2 linked regions of the Paraglaciecola psychrophila 170 genome follow. The protein of the gene in region 2 interacts with the protein of the main gene of each other region in a pairwise test. Links are inferred from orthologs where the notes say so. Each region holds a gene or a part of one and is shown on either strand. Other genes may lie near its edges.

The links.
Region 1: the proteins of ptsN (region 2) and trkA interact in binary tests that used the Escherichia coli proteins (3 or more experiments, as listed by UniProt). The link is inferred for Paraglaciecola psychrophila 170 from one-to-one orthologs.

Annotation. Positions count from the first base shown.
Region 1 is NC_020514.1:15,354-22,169, forward strand. The notes cover bases 3,805-6,630. They hold trkA (Trk system potassium transporter TrkA), read right to left. Parts: upstream 5,995-6,630; coding sequence 4,615-5,994; downstream 3,805-4,614. Other genes in these bases: C427_RS00070 (complement resistance protein TraT), read right to left, coding at 3,805-4,000; C427_RS00075 (hypothetical protein), read right to left, coding at 4,053-4,358; rsmB (16S rRNA (cytosine(967)-C(5))-methyltransferase RsmB), read right to left, coding at 6,020-6,630. In the rest of the region: polA (DNA polymerase I), read right to left, coding at 1-991; C427_RS00065 (TrkH family potassium uptake protein), read left to right, coding at 1,716-3,167; more of C427_RS00070, read right to left, coding at 3,182-3,804; more of rsmB, read right to left, coding at 6,631-6,816. UniProt on the Escherichia coli protein: Part of the constitutive potassium transport systems TrkG and TrkH. May regulate the transport activity of TrkG and TrkH systems. Binds to NAD(+) and NADH.
Region 2 is NC_020514.1:4,892,900-4,899,647, forward strand. Bases 2,229-4,986 are described here. They hold ptsN (PTS IIA-like nitrogen regulatory protein PtsN), read left to right. Parts: upstream 2,229-3,264; coding sequence 3,265-3,708; downstream 3,709-4,986. Other genes in these bases: hpf (ribosome hibernation promoting factor), read left to right, coding at 2,943-3,230; rapZ (RNase adapter RapZ), read left to right, coding at 3,709-4,554; C427_RS21515 (HPr family phosphocarrier protein), read left to right, coding at 4,558-4,833. Also shown: LPS export ABC transporter periplasmic protein LptC, read left to right, coding at 1-9; lipopolysaccharide transport periplasmic protein LptA, read left to right, coding at 1-520; lptB (LPS export ABC transporter ATP-binding protein), read left to right, coding at 520-1,245; C427_RS21520 (ExeM/NucH family extracellular endonuclease), read right to left, coding at 5,045-6,748. UniProt on the Escherichia coli protein: Seems to have a role in regulating nitrogen assimilation.

The sequences.
Region 1 (6,816 bases), 4.9 Mb from region 2 along the record:
CTAACCAGGTATCGAAATCGGTTTGAGTTAATATAGTCTGATAATTATTAGTATCGACTTTTAGTTCGTTGTGTTTTTCTGGTAATTCATTTTGGATGGTTGATGTTTGTTTTATCTTTTGTTGAGTTTCTGTTAACAAACGCTTCAACTCGAATTGAGTGCTCAAGGTTATTAATTTTTCATAATCAATCTCAGAGGGTTTTATGTCTTGTACGTTTTCGGGTAAATCGACATCTAATTTTATTGTGGCTAATTCGTAAGACAAAGGCAGATGACTCAATGCATTACGTAAATGTTCGCCAACTTTTCCTTTTACACTGCTTGCCTTGGCCATAACTTGTTCAAGTGTGCCATGTTCAGCTAACCATTTAGCCGCTGTTTTAGGTCCGCATTTGTCAACACCTGGAATATTGTCAACTTTGTCACCCATTAAGGCTAGATAATCAATAATTTGGTCGGGTCTTACAGCAAACTTTTCCAGAACCCCTGCTTCGTCCATTTCGACATTAGTCATGGTATTGATTAATCGGACATGGGCCGTAACAAGCTGTGCCATATCTTTATCTCCGGTAGAAATAATTGTTTCCATTCCGAGATTAGAGGCTTGGTTAGCAAGTGTACCAATCACATCGTCTGCTTCGACTCCATCAATAACTAATAAAGGTAGTCCCATTGCCCCGATAATGTCATGCAAAGGCGCAATTTGTGTTCTTAGGTCGTCTGGCATCGGTGGACGATTGGCTTTGTATTCTGCATACATTTCATTGCGAAAGGTTTTACCTTTGGCATCAAACACAACTACTATATTACCGTCGGGATAATCTTTTTGAAGGCTCTTTATCATGTTTAACACACCAGTAATTGCACCAGTAGGCTGTCCGTAAGAGGTCGATAACGCTTGCAGATAAGGCACGTGGTAAGCTCTGAATAAATAAGATGAACCATCAACTAATACTAGTGGGTTAGAGGGAGATTTTGTTGCAGATGCCATAAGATGTGCCCATATATTTATTTTATAAGTTTGTGAATTTGAAAGAGTGTCATAAGTGGTAGCATTTATCACTAGTCCAGAACGAAATCTGTGGATAACTATGTAGATAATGTGATAGACAATTTATTTTTTGGTAGGTGCACATGTTAAGCAACAATAAAAAACATATAATAAACATGTGCTTATGAATAGTTTAAAATTTAAAAAATAAAAATTTTATGACAAGTGTTTTGTGGATAAGTTTTTATAGTTAGCTAATGTAACTATAAAAACAGGATAGAAGATACACGCAAGTTGGACACTAGAAAAGAACATTTTTAAATTATTTTAAGTTACATTTAAGGCTAGATATGGACAAAAAAATATAAGCCATGATTTGTCTATTCTGTAGGCCATTTTTATCTAGGAATAAGTAAGAAATTCATTTGAATTTATGTAAGTAAGCACTTGCAAACAAAATTATGCGCCTTTGTTTTTAACAAATCGGAATTGTTGTCAAATTTTGTCGAAATACTTTCGAAGGCCACGATCTTTCTGTTATCTTGTTAATAAATACGTGATCATAATTAAAAGTTAGCTTTTTTTGAATTAAACTTTTGGTTTGCAGCAAACAATAATCACAAGAAAAATAGTTAATTCAATGATTTACTTAACGTTAAACTTTTTCCCCCTAAACTTGCCGGTCGTGCTGAGTGGCGGTTCTATTTTGGTTCAAAACTAAAGCATGCAATATCGTAATATTATTCGGATTTTGGGGCTTCTTGTTGCTTTATTCAGTGTCACCATGATTCCTCCGGCAATTGTGTCCGTTATCTATGAAGATGGCAGTGGCCTACCATTTTTATTGGCATTTCTTTTATGTTTAATCACGGGGTTAGCTATTTGGTATCCCAATAGAAGTTATAAAAATGACTTAAGGGCCAAGGAAGGGTTCTTAATTGTGGTGTTATTCTGGACTGTTTTGGCTAGTTTTGGTGCATTACCATTTTTATTATTAGAACAGCCACAGATGTCTACTACAGATGCATTTTTTGAATCTTTTTCTGGTCTAACAACAACTGGCGCAACTGTTATTGAGGGAATCGACTATTTGCCTAAGGCCATTCAGTTTTATCGCCAGCAACTTCAATGGCTCGGTGGCATGGGTATCATTGTTCTTGCGGTGGCAATCTTACCTATATTAGGTGTGGGGGGAATGCAATTATATAGAGCAGAGACGCCTGGACCTGTAAAGGATTCTAAGATGACACCAAGGATAGCAGATACAGCCAAACATCTTTGGTACATATACTTATCTCTCACTATATTTTGTACCTTAGCGTTTTGGGTAGTGGGTATGAATTGGTTTGATGCAATTTGCCATGCATTTTCAACCATCGCTATAGGGGGATTTAGTAACTATGATGCAAGTTTAGGTCATTTTAATAGTGTGGGTGTGAATATAGTTTGTGTCATATTCCTATGGATTGCGGCGCTAAACTTTGCTCTGCATTACGCTGCTGCTAGTGGGCGTTCCTTAAAGGGATACTTTCGCGATCCAGAACTAAAAGTATTTTTTGTCATACAAGTTAGCTTAGTGTTGATTTGTTTTATTGTGCTAATGCAATTTAGTTGGTACTCAGATGCTGGGATTGCTTTCGACCAAGCCTTAATTCAATCTGTATCTGTGAGCACAACTGCGGGCTTCACCACTACAGACTTCTCGAATTGGCCGGTGTTTTTGCCTATCATGTTAATCTTCTCAAGTTTTATTGGTGGATGTGCAGGCTCAACAGGAGGTGGATTAAAAGTTATTCGAGTGTTCTTGTTATACTTACAAGGCAAAAGAGAGGTCGACCGTTTAATTCACCCTAAGGCGGTTTATTCGGTGAAGTTAGGAGAAAGGGCGCTGCCAGACAGAGTCGTTGAAGCTGTGTGGGGATTCTTTTCAGCTTATGCCATGATCTTTGTCATTATTATGGTGGGTCTTATCGCTACAGGTATGGACGACGTCACAGCTTTTAGTGCAACAGCTGCAACTCTTAATAATTTAGGACCAGGCTTAGGCGAAGTGGCTGCTACATATGCTGATGTGTCTGATAGCGGAAAGTGGTTGTTAATAATAGCAATGCTGTTCGGTAGATTAGAAGTGTTTTCATTGTTAGTACTTTTTTCCCCTACTTTTTGGCGAAGCTAAACATTTATTTTACGTCAAATATAGGGGCATAAATAGTAGCGTTGATGTGCTGTTTTTATACCTCTATATAGTAGGCTAAAAAACGACGCCATAGTGTAGGCTGTTTTACTAAACATAAGGGGTTGAGCTTCTTCGAGTTCTAAATTGGCTTTATTTGCAGTAGTGACAACTCGAGTACGATATTCCTTTTTGTTACTGATTTCTGACATAGTCTGTGTAGAAGCACCGTCATCTGAAATTTCAGCGTTAATTTTTGAGTCTTTACGCACAATGACCCCTTTAGCTGCTTTTTCTTTTATTTGGATGTCAGCCACTAATAAATAAGTTACATCTTTAACTAATGCATTAGCTGTTGTTGATACTAAGCCTCCAATAATGCCTCCTGCCGCTGCATTTCGATATCCACCATCCGTTGCGTAACTAAGAGCAGCACCAGCAGATACACCTTCAAAACCACTCTTTAAATAATTACTCGCGGCTGATGGCGATGCTTTTTCTAAATTACGAACAAATACACTCATACTATATTGTGCATCCGAAGGGCTATCGACTAGAGAATAACCATTTCCACTACTAGTGATTTGTTCTATAAGTGCTGTTCTAAAAGCATTACGATCGAACTCTTGTACAGCAGACCGCACTTCTAAATAAATTTTTCTTTTTTCTGGGGGCACAGGATCTACGAAAATAGAAGTACTGAATTTCGTTTGAACATCTAAGTCTTTTTTTGCAATTGACGTATGAAGCGCTGCACAGCCAGATAAAATAAGTGCGGTGACAGCAATCACAGAAATTTTGAGTTGCTTTATCCTTTGAGTCGTAATGTTTTCCATTTTTTATGAGTTGGTTTTTGTATTTCTTGCGATAACAATAAAATACCTAGTATCAGTAATAATACCGACCGTGATAACGGTGATAATAACGGCAGTTACGATATTGTGTCCAGCTATGGCGCAATAAGTTTCGACATGTATATCCTGGTCGCCAATAAGTCCCAGAGTACTCGGGAGGAGTAACCTTTTTGGCCATCATGTCTTTAACATAAGCATCAACTTCTTTTGGCTTCTCTGCTAAAAAAGGTTTAGACATGACTTCTTGATTGAGTTGATCTTGCATTAAAGCCAGCGCATCTTCTTCTGAATTTTCTTGATGTGCAAAAGAAAATGAAGATATGACAAGCGTGTAAAATATGCCAAAAGAGTATAAAAGAAACTTATTTGATGTGTATTTAGGATGGTGTTCAGTACGGCAAAAGAAAGTATATTTTTTTCATAAATTTCGTCCCTAAAATTTTAATCTTAAATATCTGCTATACATCAATGTAAATTAGCTTAATTAATGTAGTACAAAATAATAACCTTGGAAAGTTATTATTTTGTATAGGCCGCTTATTTTTTATACTAACCAATATCTTTTTATTCAGCTTGCGGGCGAGTAATACAAATTGTTAGCCAAAGAAGAATGCACTGGGTTGAAATAGTTTCTCTACGTGACTAACAAACTTCTTATCAACTAGAAAAAGAATAACGTGATCATTAGCTTCAATTTTTGTGTCACCGTGGGCAATGATGACTTCTTCACTACGGACTATTGCACCTATGGTGGTGCCTGGAGGAAGTTTTATTTCGCGGATTTCTCGTCCAACTACCTTGGAAGTGTTTCTATCTCCATGGGCGATAGCTTCAATGGCTTCTGCTGCACCTCTTCTTAAAGAGTAGACGTTTACAATATCCCCTCGTCTAATATGGGTTAAGAGTGCAGATATGGTGGCTTGTTGTGGAGAAAAAGCGATATCAATTTCTCCACCCTGTACTAAATCTACGTAGGCTCCGCGTTGGATCAGAACCATGGCTTTTTGAGCGCCAAGTCGCTTGGCTAACATGGCTGACATAATGTTGGCTTCGTCATCGTTGGTCACAGCGATAAAAGCGTCAACCTGCTCAACATTTTCTTCAGTCAATAACTCATGATCTGAGGCATCACCAGCAAACACAATGGTTTTATCTAAATGCGCAGAGAGATATTTAGCTCTCTCAGGGTTGAACTCAATTAATTTTACATTGTGATTGTGCTCTAGCATCTTGGCTAGACCGGCTCCTATTAACCCTCCCCCTGCAATCATGATCCGTTTGTAACTTGATTCTAGTTTTTGTAGCTCGCTCATGACCGCACGAATGTTTTTTGTAGCCGCTATAAAAAACACTTCGTCATCAGCTTCAATAATAGTTGTGCCAAGCGGGCGGATTGGTTTACCTCTGCGGTATATAGCAGCCACTCTCGTTTCAACATTAGGGATATGTTCTTTTAGAGTAGAAAGTGCATGACCTACCAATAAACCACCGTAATAAGCTTTAACCGCTACGAGGCTAGCTTTACCATCGGCAAATTCAACTACTTGTAATGCACCTGGATAATCTATCAGGCGTTTTATGGCCTTTGTCACTAATTGTTCTGGAGCAATAAGGTGATCGACTGGAACGTCTTGATGCTTAAAAAGTTGTTCTTGGTAAATAATGTACTGTTCTGAACGAACACGAGCAATTTTAGTCGGCGTTTTAAACAAACTATAAGCAACCTGACAAGCCATCATGTTGCTTTCATCACTGTTGGTTACCGCAATAAGCATGTCGGCATCCTCTGCTCCTGCTTTTTTGAGAACATCTGGATGTGAACCCATGCCGGCCACAACCTGTAAATCTAGCCTGTCTTGCAGGTGTCTTAAAGTATCTGGGTTTGAATCTATGACAGTGATTTCATTTTTTTCACCAACCAAATTTTCAGCCAAAGTGGCACCAACTTGGCCAGCACCAAGGATAATTATCTTCATTCGTGGTATTTAAGCCTTATTATTATTACTGTGATTTTAGCAGTCTGGCATAGTAGAAACCATCCATTTGTTGATCTCCCGGTAAAATCTGTTTGCCGGGGTTTTCCACCGAATCGTTGTAAAAAGTATCATCTAACAATGCATTAGTATTTCGAGATAAAAAGTCACGTATTTGTAAATAGTTTTCTTCGGGTAAAACAGAGCAAGTAACATAAAGCATCATTCCGCCGGGTTTAATGAGCGGCCAAATAGCATCTAATATTTTCTTCTGCAGGCTCACCAATACATCTATATCTTTGGCTTTTCGTAACCATTTAATATCAGGATGGCGGCGAACAATACCAGTAGCAGAACAAGGAGCGTCAAGTAACACCCGATCAAATAGTTGCCCATCCCACCAATTTTCAGGCGTGCTTGCGTCACCTACTATAATCTCAGCGTTGTGACCTAACCTGACCAAGTTCTCTTCTATTCTAATAGCGCGTTTTTTATCTATTTCTAAAGCCACTGTTTTTGCTAAGTTGGGTTGGAATTCAATTATATGACATGTTTTACCCCCCGGAGCCGCGCAACAATCTAGGATAGTTTCTGCTTGTTCTGGCTTAAGATAATGGGCTGCAAGTTGCGCAGCACCATCTTGTACAGCAAACCATCCTAAATCAAAACCGGGTAAGCTAGTGACGTCATAACCCTTTGATAATACCAAGGCTTCTGGATGTTCGGATGAAACTGTATATTCTATACATGCTTTTTCAAGTTCTTCAGAAAAATGTGCATGGGATATTTTGCGAGTGTTAACTCTAAGCCAGATTGGCGCCTTTA
Region 2 (6,748 bases):
CCGCGCTAGTTTTTTGGCAGTGTTAATATTCTCGGCAAATAGTCATGCTGGGAAAGATGACTTCACTAAAAAAATTGAGTTGGCTTCCCTGTATCAAAATGCTGATGGCATCGCCAAAAGAGCAACCTATCAAGGTAATGTTGTTATCTTACAAGGTTCTTTGAAAGTTAGTTCAGATGAATTGGAGATTGATGCCAGCCAAGGTGAAGGCAACGAAATTTTTATTGCCACTGGCAGTCCAGCTAGATATTCCCAGCAACAAGAAGATGGCAGCATAGTGACTGCACAAGCAGATAAAATTGAGTATCATCGTCAAACTCGCTCATTATCATTAGAGGGGAATGCTGAGATAAAACAAAACTCTAGCAGCGTTCAAGGCAAGTCGATCACCTTTAATATGGAACTTGAACAAATTATTGCTCAAGGTAGCGATCAAGAAAGTGGCCGTGTTATTACCACTTTTCAGCCTGTATCAAAGTCTAAAGAACCTGAAGCAGACCAACAGGATAATCAACCTTAATGGCCGTATTAAAAGCTACACATTTAGCCAAGTCTTATAAGTCTAGGCAAGTGGTACGCGATGTCAGCATTGAAGTATCGACGGGTCAAATAGTAGGTTTATTAGGACCAAATGGCGCGGGTAAAACCACCACATTTTATATGATTGTTGGGCTAGTACCTTTAGACAAAGGTGATATTTTTATTGATCAACAGAATCTTACTCTGCAACCTATGCATGTGCGTGCCAGGCAAGGCATAGGTTATTTACCCCAAGAAGCGTCGATATTCAGAAAGTTGACCGTGTATCAAAATCTGATGGCAATATTACAAACTCGTAAAGAATTATCCAAAGAACGACGAGAACAACAGGCCGACTCACTCTTGGATGAATTTAATATCAATCATATTCGCAATAGTCTAGGTATGAGCTTGTCTGGCGGCGAACGCAGAAGAGTAGAGATTGCGCGGGCCTTAGCGGCTGATCCAGAGTTTATATTATTGGACGAACCTTTTGCCGGTGTTGACCCTATTTCAGTTAACGATATTAAAAAAATAATTCAGCAATTACGGGACAGAGGCCTCGGTGTATTAATTACTGATCACAACGTGCGTGAAACATTAGACGTATGTGAAAAGGCATACATAGTGAGCCATGGCGAGTTGATAGCATCTGGCACTTCGGAAGAAGTTTTAAGTGATCAACGTGTAAGAGATGTATACCTAGGTGAACAATTCAGGCTATAGTTAAGTTTAAGAGTCAATTAAGAAATTAGCATTTTAACAAAGCTGTCAAACAGGTAAAATTGATGAGTATTTAGTTCAGATATGATCGAAATAGTATAACTTCAACAACTCAGCTGTGATTTCTAAAATGAAGAGTTTAACTCGGCTGATAACAACAACAGATTAAACATAAGAAGTAAATGAAACCCTCTTTACAGTTAAGATTTAGCCAACAACTTACAATGACACCGCAGCTGCAACAAGCTATTAAGCTGTTGCAATTGTCTACCTTGGATTTGCAAGCTGAAATTCAAGAAGCCCTCGATTCTAATCCATTGTTAGAACTAGACGAGTCAAATGATAGTGGTAGTGGCGACAAAGCCCTCGAAACTAACCACAGTGCTGAAATAAAGATGGCGAAAACACACCTGCTGAAGTGAATGCAGATAATGTCGATAGCGCCGATGCCCTGCAAAATAATGATATACCAGAAGATTTACCCCTCGACAGTACTTGGGATGAATATCTCAGCGCTTCATCGGCCCCAGCATCCATGAGCAGCGCAGGCTCAGCAGGCGATGATGATCAAGTATTTCAAGGTGAAACCACAGACAATATTCAAGATCATTTGCTTTGGCAAATGCGTTTAACTCATTTTAGTGATACCGATATTGGTATCGCGATGGCCATTATTGACTCTATCGATGAAGCTGGATATTTGACTATCAGCACAGAAGAAGTGCTAGCCAGCATGGATGATGAAGAGATTGAACTAGACGAAGTGGCAGTCGTTCTAAAACGCATACAAATGTTTGACCCTGTTGGTTCAGGTGCACGCAGCGCCCAAGAATGTTTATTAATTCAATTACGTCAGTTTGCACCAGATACACCTTGGCTAGAAGAAGCCAAAATGTTGATTACTGATTATTGCGATCTTATTGGTAGTAAAGATTATCGTACTCTGATGCGTAAAACGCGCCTCAAAGAAGAAGAGTTACGAGAAGCAATGCGTTTGTTGCAAACTCTTAATCCTAGACCAGGCACAGCCATCGTCACAGGTGAGTCGGAATACGTAATCCCTGATGTATCAGTGGCTAAGAAGAACGGTAGGTGGACAGTAGAACTTAACCCCGACAGCTTACCTAAACTCAATGTGAATCAGCAATACGCCGCGATGAGCAAAAGTGTAAAGAGCTCTTCAGACAGCCAGTTTATCCGGTCACATTTACAAGAAGCCAAATGGTTTATTAAAAGTGTCGAAAGCCGCAACGAAACACTTCTTAAAGTGTCCAATTGCATAGTGCAACAACAAATGGGCTTTTTTGAACACGGCCCGGAAATGATGAGGCCTATGGTGTTGAACGATGTTGCTGAAATGGTAGATATGCACGAATCCACTATCTCCCGGGTCACAACGCAAAAATATATGCACACCCCAAGAGGTATTTTCGAACTGAAATACTTTTTCTCTAGCCATGTAGCCACTGATGTAGGCGGAGAATGTTCATCAACTGCTATAAGAGCGTTGATTAAAAAATTAGTGGCAGCAGAAAAACCGAGCAAACCTTTAAGTGATAGCAAGATTGCACAAGTGTTGGCCGACCAAGGCATTATGGTGGCGCGGCGAACAATAGCAAAATACCGGGAGTCACTCATGATCCCACCATCTAACCAACGTAAGAGCCTGCTTTAGGCGAATTGAAGAAGGAAGAGGCGATATGCAAATTAACCTTACCGGTCATCATGTAGATATTACAGATTCTTTGAGAGACTACGTCGATACAAAATTTACCAAACTAGAACGACATTTTGATCATATAAACAATGTGCATGTGATCTTAAACGTGGAAAAGCTGAATCAAAAAGCTGAAGCCACTTTACACCTCAGCGGAACAGAGGTGTTTGCTACATCTGAACATTCAGATATGTATGCAGCCATAGATGGTTTAATCGATAAACTTGATCGACAAGTGATTAAGCACAAAGAAAAAATTAAGCGCCATTGATGACGTCAACGACTAACCACAATTAGAATTCATAATGGAAATTAAAGATATTCTTCACCCTGACTGCACTTTGTGTGCAGTTCAGGGAACAAGTAAAAAACGAATACTTGAGCTCATCAGTCAAATAGCGAATCAATATTTAATCGATATCGATCAAGCTACTATTTTGTATAGTCTTACATGCAGAGAAAAAATGGGCAGTACTGGTATTGGTAATGGCATTGCGCTGCCACATGGTCGCTTGCAAGATCTTGAAAATGTATTGGCAATTGTAGTGACCAGTGAAAAACCAATTGATTATGACGCCGTAGATAATGCGCCAGTTGATATCTTCTTTGCTATTTTGGTACCTGAAAACAAAGCGTCAGAACATTTAGGCACTTTGTCTGCTATTGCCACTAAACTCAATAATAAAGAAACCTTGAGCCGTATGCGCAAAGCCACAACAGATCAAGAATTATTTGAGGCAATAAGCTAAATGAAACTTATTATAATTAGTGGCCGCTCAGGCTCAGGTAAATCTATAGTACTGCGCTCTCTAGAAGACCTTGGCTACTATTGCGTCGATAATATCCCAGTTAACCTTTTACCCACACTCACTCACACAGTTGTAGATGAATACGACCAAGTTGCCGTTAGCATCGATGTACGTAACTTACCCAAAGACCCGAATGAGCTAGTCGAAATTCTTAATTATCTGCCCTCCACGTGGAATATGACCATCCTTTATTTAGATGCCAGCGATGATGTATTGATTAGACGTTTTAGCGAAACCAGACGGCTACATCCTTTATCCAAACAAAATAAATCATTGTCTGATGCTATCCAAGCGGAAAGCCAACTACTGGCACCTATTGCCGAACGAGCTGATTTGTATATTGACACGGATCAACTATCAGTCCATCAGCTCGCTGAATTAGTCCGTGAACGTATTCTTGGTAAAAAAAGCTCTAGACTAGTCTTGGTATTTGAATCCTTTGGTTTTAAACATGGTATACCCAAAGATGCAGATTATGTATTTGATGGCCGCTTTTTACCTAATCCACATTGGGAGCCCGACCTCAAACACTTAACAGGGTTAGACGCGCCGGTGCAGATATTTTTGGGCTCACAACCCATAGTCACTAAATTTATCTGGCAAATTCAAAATTTAATTTCCACTTGGTTACCACATTTAGAACGCAATAATCGCAGTTATGTCACTGTAGCCATTGGTTGCACAGGCGGTCAACATAGATCAGTTTATGTTGCTGAAACCTTAGCAAAAACCTTTAGCAACTCGCACCCCGATGTACAAATTCGACATCGCGAACAGAATAAGTAACGTATGCCTCGCTTCGAAAAGACACTGATTATCGTCAACAAATTAGGACTTCACGCCAGAGCAGCAACACAACTTGTTCAGCTCACAAATAAATTTGATGCACAAATCACTCTACACCAAGGCAAAAAGAAAGCCTCAGCAAATAGTGTACTAGGCTTAATGATGCTCGAAAGTCACCAAGGTAAAGAAGTAAAAGTGGTAAGTGAAGGTAAAGATGCAGCGGCTGCTCTAGACGCCGTAGAAAAATTAATAGCCACAAGGTTTAATGAAGAGGAATAATGAGGTTATACATACTCACAAATATGAGGTAGGTTTGAATTGAAAATGTCTTCTATTGTTTACATGTATTCTTTTTTTTGAAAAAATAATATAATTTTCATCAAATGATGGCGAGTACGTAGTGCACCACTAGTAATATTTGAAATTAATTTAGATATAAAAAAAGGCGATTGACATTACTATCAATCGCCCTTTTCACAGTATATAACGATTACTTTTTGCGACGTATTCCTATCATAGCCAATAGTCCTAATAAGAAAATACTCAAGCTACCACCTGAAGAACGACTTTCAACAGGCACTTCCACTTCCGGCTCTTCTTCAACTGGCGCATCGAGCTGTAAGCTAACCAATACTGGGTCATGGTCAGAACTGCGATATGCATCAGCAGCATAGAAGCTAATGATTTGAGCGTCTGACTTAAACCTTGTGTTGTAGTCCAGTGCAATTGGCTCGTCAGCATTGATGTGCCATTCAGTAACATCAATCGTCTTGGCCAAAGCGCTTTCATTCGCAAGAGCATGATCTAAGTTACCCAATAAACCATTAAACGAGTAAGAATAAGCCTCTGCGCCACCAAAAGTATTAACTACATTGGTATAACCAGCTTCTTCTAGCAATGAAATTGGATCTTCTTTTGCGTAAGAATTTAAGTCACCAATAATTAATGCAGCTGCATCAGGAAATTCGCTAGCAATAAATGTCGTTAAAGCTTGTGCAGCTCGAGTACGGGTCACATTACAACTACCTTGACCAGTTGTTTCATCGTCATCACCGGCACCACAACTTGAGCCTTTAGACTTAAAGTGATTAACACTGATAACAATAGTTTCACCATTTTCAACTAAAGCGAATTGTTGGTTTAGCGACGGACGGTTTTTAGTATCGTCAAATAATGCATCACCATTATCGTCAGACGCCGAATTTGCACTTGTCAATATGGCTGCGTCACCCTCAAGTGTCACTACAGCTGGCTTATAAATAAACGCGACGGTTATTGCATCAGTACCTATAGGTGCTCCTGGATTAAGGATTGAATAGGTACCACCACCCATCTCTGCGTTAATACCAGCCACTAAATCAGCAATAGCAGAGTCGTCATCAAAACCATTGTTCTCGATTTCCATTAAACCAACTATATCTGCATCCATCGCAACAATTGCCGATATAATTTTGGCTTTTTGACGTCCAAACTCTTCAGCATCATCTGCACCACGACAGCTTGAATCAGCAGCTGGACCACAGATATTCGAACCATCATCAATGGTTTCAAAATAATTAAGCACATTTAAGCTTGCGACTCTCAAATTACCTAGGTCTAAATCTGGCGCATCTGTACGAGGATTCGTTCCTGCGAACGTTGGATCACCGACTGGAATAACTAGGTATTCGCCGAAGCTATAATCTACCACCGCGGTAAGTGTTGAAACCGTATCACCTAAACGTAAAGAATTGACTGCAGACAAACCACCAGAAGGGTAGGGAATAGAGTCAGGATTCTGACTGCTATCGCCATCATCTAAAATAATTTGGTCTAAGGCATTAGATGCTTCTAAAGCAATGGCTTCATCTGTGCCTGGGGCATGTATATTGGTTGGTGTGTATAATCTTTTAGAGGACAACGTTGCCTGGCCATATCTGGCAAGACCGAAGTTATTAGTGACTAATAACTCTTGAGCGCTGCTGACTAACATACCTTCTAGTGCTTCGACATCATCTAAAGAAGCAAATGGCATTACTAAATCAGCAATACTAGGAGTTTCTGTACCACAACCTTGCAATATCTCTGAAGCTTCAAGTTGTGTTTTATCATAAAACTCTGATACATCACCCAATACACGCACTACTTCGCCTTCAACTGGCAGTGTGTCATTGTAAAAAACAAAGATGCCTTCAGATGTTAACGCATTATCATC